Regions from separate parts of the Streptomyces sp. CB09001 genome, predicted to be linked through region 2. Evidence: predicted binding sites of a transcription regulator. Region 2 holds the regulator's gene; the other holds the start of a gene.

Region 1 (3,092 bases), 1.9 Mb from region 2:
GCGGGCGTCTCGATCATCCCGGCGGTCGCCGGCGGCTGACGCGGTCACCGCTGCGGGACTGATCCACCGCAGATACACCTCGTAGTGCGTATTGCCCTCTCCGTAAGAGAAACGGAGGGGGCAATTCCATGTGGTTGAGCGCGGTAGAGTTGGGGAACGCGCTCCCGATCGGCACAACGGGAACCGTTAATTCCTGCCGCCCGCCCGACAAGAAGTAGCCAAAGTGCGAGCGTATTCTGCGGCTTTTGTTCCCTTTGCGTGACCCGACTTGACCCGAATTCAGGCGAATTCTTGCCACATTCCGGACCGGGTGCGTCCAGATTTCTCGTCCGATTGACCTGTTGCAGACGGCAGTTGGACAGATACATTCAGCCGCGGTCGACGCGTTCCGGCGCACGCCCCCAGTCGTGAGGGGGCGAGGTCTGACCCGGGTCCGCGAAGTGCGGATCCGTGCAAGGGCCAGTAACAGGGGAGTTAGGCATGGCTCAGGGCACCGTCAAGTGGTTCAACGCGGAGAAGGGGTACGGCTTCATCGCGGTCGACGGTGGTGCGGATGTTTTCGTCCACTACAGCGCGATTCAGATGGACGGCTACCGCACCCTCGAAGAAGGCCAGCGGGTCGAGTTCGAGATCTCGCAGGGTCAGAAGGGCCCGCAGGCCGACATGGTTCGCCTCAGCGCCTGAGACGCGCGGCCACCGCAACCCGGTCTTCATCCGAAGGGCCCGTACCTCCAGGGGTACGGGCCCTTCGGCCTGCCCGGACGCCCGCCGGACCCGTGTTCGCGGGTGGCTGACGGCCGGGCCCGATCCCCGAGAGGCGCTTGCACTCGACCATGCCGAGTGCTAATCATTGCGTTAGCACTCTGAAGGTGAGAGTGACAACGAAGGACCGGGTCGGTGAGGCCCGCAGGCCGGGTGGGGAAGGAACCACAAGGCCGGCGAGCCGTCCGTCGCGGGCGCGGGCGCGGTCCGAAGGAATCACCCCCAGTCCTGGAGGGACCACTTCACATGGCCAAGATCATCGCGTTCGACGAGGAGGCGCGGCGCGGCCTCGAGCGCGGCATGAACCAGCTCGCGGACGCCGTCAAGGTGACGCTCGGCCCCAAGGGCCGCAACGTCGTCCTCGAGAAGAAGTGGGGCGCCCCCACGATCACCAACGATGGTGTCTCCATCGCCAAGGAGATCGAGCTCGAGGACCCGTACGAGAAGATCGGCGCCGAGCTGGTCAAGGAAGTCGCCAAGAAGACGGACGACGTCGCCGGTGACGGTACGACCACCGCGACCGTCCTCGCCCAGGCCCTGGTCAAGGAAGGCCTGCGCAACGTCGCGGCCGGCGCCAACCCGATGGCCCTGAAGCGCGGTATCGAGAAGGCCGTCGAGGCCGTCTCCGCCGCCCTGCTGGAGCAGGCGAAGGACGTCGAGACCAAGGAGCAGATCGCCTCCACGGCCTCCATCTCCGCCGCCGACACCCAGATCGGCGAGCTCATCGCCGAGGCCATGGACAAGGTCGGCAAGGAAGGCGTCATCACCGTCGAGGAGTCCCAGACCTTCGGTCTGGAGCTGGAGCTCACCGAGGGTATGCGCTTCGACAAGGGCTACATCTCGGCGTACTTCGCCACCGACATGGAGCGTATGGAGGCGTCGCTCGACGACCCGTACATCCTGATCGCCAACTCCAAGATCGGCAACGTCAAGGACCTGCTGCCGCTCCTGGAGAAGGTCATGCAGTCGGGCAAGCCGCTGCTGATCATCGCCGAGGACGTCGAGGGCGAGGCCCTGTCGACCCTGGTCGTCAACAAGATCCGCGGCACCTTCAAGTCCGTGGCCGTCAAGGCCCCGGGCTTCGGCGACCGCCGCAAGGCCATGCTCGGCGACATCGCCATCCTCACGGGCGGCGAGGTCATCTCCGAGGAGGTCGGCCTCAAGCTGGAGAACGCCACGCTGGACCTGCTGGGCAGCGCGCGCAAGGTCGTCATCACCAAGGACGAGACCACGATCGTGGACGGCGCCGGTTCGGCCGACCAGGTCCAGGGCCGCGTCAACCAGATCCGCGCCGAGATCGAGAACAGCGACTCGGACTACGACCGCGAGAAGCTCCAGGAGCGTCTGGCGAAGCTGGCCGGCGGCGTGGCCGTCATCAAGGCCGGTGCCGCCACCGAGGTCGAGCTCAAGGAGCGCAAGCACCGCATCGAGGACGCCGTTCGCAACGCGAAGGCGGCCGTCGAGGAGGGCATCGTCGCCGGTGGCGGCGTGGCCCTGCTCCAGGCCTCCCAGGTCTTCGAGAAGCTGGAGCTGTCGGGTGACGAGGCGACCGGCGCCAACGCCGTGAAGCTCGCCCTGGAGGCCCCGCTGAAGCAGATCGCCGTCAACGGCGGTCTCGAGGGCGGCGTCGTCGTGGAGAAGGTCCGCAACCTGACCGTCGGCCACGGCCTGAACGCCGCCTCCGGTGAGTACGTCGACATGATCGCCGAGGGCATCATCGACCCGGCGAAGGTGACCCGCTCTGCCCTGCAGAACGCCGCCTCCATCGCCGCGCTGTTCCTCACCACCGAGGCCGTCATCGCCGACAAGCCGGAGAAGGCCGCTCCGGCGGGCGCCCCGGGCGGCATGCCGGGCGGTGACATGGACTTCTGATCGACCGGTTCCGGTTGATCGACCGTCCAGCACGGACCGAGGGCGGCACTCCCCGACAGGGGGGTGCCGCCCTCGGGCGTGTCCGGGCTCACCCCCCGCCCTCCCGCTTTCACTGTGGTCAGGATCACATCAGGCGCCCGGGCGGAATGGTCCGGCGGGGCGGGCCGGTTCCCGTTGGAGTGCGATGAATGCGCGCGCATATACCGCCCGGTCCCCACCTCAGGAGCCCCCACGTGACCGTCACCCCCGCCGAGGCCGCGACCCGCGCCGCCCAACTCCTCGCCCGCCCGGCCACCATCAACGGCCTCACCGTGCCCAACCGCATCGCGATGGCGCCGATGACCCGGATGTTCTCCCCGGGCGGCGTCCCCGGCGACGACGTGGTGTCGTACTACTCCCGCCGCGCCGCCGCCGGAGTCGGCCTGATCGTCACCGAGGGCACCTACGTCGGTCACGAC
Region 2 (3,092 bases):
GGGGGCAACCCCCGGACCCCCGGCAGACCCCGGCCGCCGCCCACACCCGCACAGCAAACCGACGCCCGCCAAGCTCCACGTCCACGCCTCAGCGCCCGTTGAAAGCATCCTTCAGCCGCGAGAACAACCCCTGCTGCCCCGGTTGGAACTGCCCCGTCGGGCGTTCCTCGCCGCGGAGCTTGGCCAGCTCGCGCAGGAGGCGTTCCTGTTCGGGGTCGAGCTTGCCCGGGGTGGTGACCTCGACGTGCACGATGAGGTCGCCGCGGCCGCCGCCGCGCAGGTGGGTGACGCCCCGGCCGTGCTTCGGGATCGACTGGCCGGACTGGGTGCCCGGGCGGATGTCGACCTCCTCCATGCCGTCGAGGGTCTCCAGCGGCACCTTCGTGCCGAGGGCCGCCGCCGTCATGGGGATGGTGACCGTGCAGTGCAGGTCGTCGCCGCGGCGCTGGAAGGTCGAGTGGGGCAGCTCGTGGATCTCGACGTACAGGTCGCCGGCGGGGCCGCCGCCGGGGCCGACCTCGCCCTCGCCCGCGAGCTGGATCCGGGTGCCGTTGTCGACACCGGCCGGGATCTTCACCGTCAGGGTGCGCCGCGAGCGGACCCGGCCGTCGCCCGCGCACTCGGGGCACGGAGTCGGGACCACGGTGCCGAAGCCCTGGCACTGCGGGCAGGGGCGGGAGGTCATGACCTGGCCCAGGAAGGACCGGGTGACCTGCGAGACCTCACCGCGGCCGCGGCACATGTCGCACGTCTGGGCCGACGTGCCGGGCGCGGCGCCCTCGCCGTTGCAGGTGTTGCAGACCACGGCCGTGTCGACCTGGATGTCCTTGGTCGTACCGAACGCGGCCTCGTCCAGCTCGACCTCGATGCGGATCATCGCGTCCTGGCCGCGGCGGGTGCGCGAGCGCGGCCCGCGCTGCGACGCCGTGCCGAAGAACGCGTCCATGATGTCCGAGAAGTTCCCGAAGCCACCCGCGCCGAAGCCGCCCGCGCCGCCGCCGGCGGCCTGCGAGAGGGGGTCGCCGCCGAGGTCGTAGACCTGCTTCTTCTGCGGGTCCGACAACACCTCGTAGGCGGCGTTGATCTCCTTGAACCGCTCCTGGGTCTTCGGATCGGGGTTGACGTCCGGGTGCAGCTCGCGGGCGAGCCTCCGGAACGCCTTCTTGATCTCGTCCTGGGAAGCGTCGCGGCGCACGCCGAGTACGGCGTAGTAGTCCGTGGCCACCTACGACTCCGCCAGGATCTGTCCGACGTACCGTGCCACTGCGCGTACCGCTCCCATCGTTCCCGGGTAGTCCATGCGGGTCGGTCCGACCACGCCGAGCTTGGCAACCGCCTCGCCGCCCGAACCGTAGCCGACCGACACGACGGACGTTGAGTTGAGTCCCTCGTGGGCGTTCTCGTGACCGATCCGTACGGTCACGCCCGGATCCTTCGCCTCGCCGAGCAGCTTGAGGAGCACGACCTGCTCCTCCAGCGCCTCCAGCACCGGCCGGATCACCAAGGGGAAGTCGTGCCCGAAGCGGGTCAGATTGGCGGTGCCGCCGATCATCAGCCGCTCCTCGTTCTCCTCGACCAGCGTCTCCAGGAGAGTGGAGAGCACGGTGGAGACCGTACCGCGATCCTCGGCCTCGAAGGGCTCCGCCAGATCTTCCACCAGAGCCGGCACATCCGTGAAACGGCGCCCCGCGACCCGGCTGTTGAGCCGCGCCCGCAGATCGGCCAGCGACGCCTCGCCGAACGGCGCCGGGCAGTCGACCATCCGCTGCTCGACCCGGCCGGTGTCCGTGATCAGCACGAGCATCAGGCGCGCGGGCGCGAGCGCGAGCAGCTCCACGTGCCGCACGGTCGAGCGCGTCAGCGACGGATACTGCACGACGGCGACCTGCCGGGTGAGCTGCGCCAGCAGCCGCACCGTGCGGGCCACGACGTCGTCGAGGTCGACGGCGCCCTCCAGGAAGTTCTGGATGGCACGCCGCTCGGGCGCGGTCATCGGCTTGACGCCCGCCAGCTTGTCGACGAAGAGCCGGTAGCCCTTGTCGGTCGGGATGCGCCCGGCGCTGGTGTGCGGCTGTGCGATGAACCCCTCGTCCTCCAGGGCCGCCATGTCGTTGCGCACGGTGGCCGGGGAGACACCGAGGTTGTGCCGTTCGGTGAGGGCCTTGGAGCCGACCGGTTCCTCGGTGCCGACGTAGTCCTGGACGATGGCGCGCAGCACCTTCAGCCTGCGTTCACTGAGCATCGGCGCGCACCTCCAGCTGTCGTCCGCCCGTTTCGGCCCGTCTGAGCCGTCTGACCGGTCTGCCCTGGCACTCATGACTCGCGAGTGCCAGACTTCCCCGGCCCAGTGTACGGCCGTGGGGTACGCCCCCGGCAAGGCCGGGACCAAGCCGTTAGCGTCGTCGCCGTGACGGTGACTTGGGAAGAGCTGGGCTGGGAGCGGCTGGCGGACGGGGTGGGGCGGTGCCGGCTGCCGGGGTGGGACTGCACGGCGGGGCTGGTGCTCGGTGCGGACGCGGTCCTGATGGTGGACGCGGGGTCGAGCCTGGCCGAGGGCGCCCGGTTGCGTGAGGGGGCGCGGCGGCTCGCCGGCCGCCGTGTGACACATCTCGCGCTGACCCACCCGCATTTCGACCACGTCTTCGGCGCTGCGGCGTTCGCGGACGCGGAGGTGTACGGCGCGTACGGGGCGGCGGGCACGGGCGCGCTGTTCGCGCCGGGCGGACAGGGGCGGGAGGCGCTGCGCGCGGACGCGGTGGCGGAGGGGCTGGACGCGCGGGCGGCGCGGGCGGCGGCCGAGGCGCTCGGGCCCGTCCGGCACGAGGTGCGGGGTGAGCGCGGGCTGGACCTGGGCGGTGGACGGCAGGTCCTGCTGGCCGACGTGGGCCCGGGGCACACCGGTCACGACCTGGCGGTGCTGGTGCCGGGCTCCCCGGACGTCCTGTTCTGCGGGGACCTGGTGGAGGAGTCCGGCGAGCCGCAGGCGGGGCCCGACGCCGTACCGTCGCGCTGGCCGGCCGCGCTGGACCGGCTGCTGGCGGTGGGCGGAGACGACGCGCTGTACGTCCCCGGTCACGGAGCGGTGGTGGACG

What was found. The regulator HrcA, encoded in region 2, represses chaperone genes, less so after heat shock. The targets are predictions, from matches to a motif close to TTNGCACTCNGNNNNNCNGAGTGCNAA.
Region 1: groL (chaperonin GroEL) is a predicted target of HrcA. The motif match lies at 821-847, and genes of this name have one in related genera.

Annotation. Positions count from the first base shown of each region.
Region 1 covers NZ_CP026730.1:4,012,788-4,015,879, forward strand. Annotated here, with positions in the region: gene C4J65_RS18635 (MoaD/ThiS family protein) at 1-39, shown strand, start outside; gene C4J65_RS18640 (cold-shock protein) at 481-684, shown strand; gene groL (chaperonin GroEL) at 1,009-2,634, shown strand; gene C4J65_RS18650 (NADH:flavin oxidoreductase) at 2,868-3,092, shown strand, end outside.
Region 2 covers NZ_CP026730.1:2,078,000-2,081,091, forward strand. Annotated here, with positions in the region: gene dnaJ (molecular chaperone DnaJ) at 89-1,225, opposite strand; gene hrcA (heat-inducible transcriptional repressor HrcA) at 1,226-2,242, opposite strand; gene C4J65_RS09665 (MBL fold metallo-hydrolase) at 2,408-3,092, shown strand, end outside.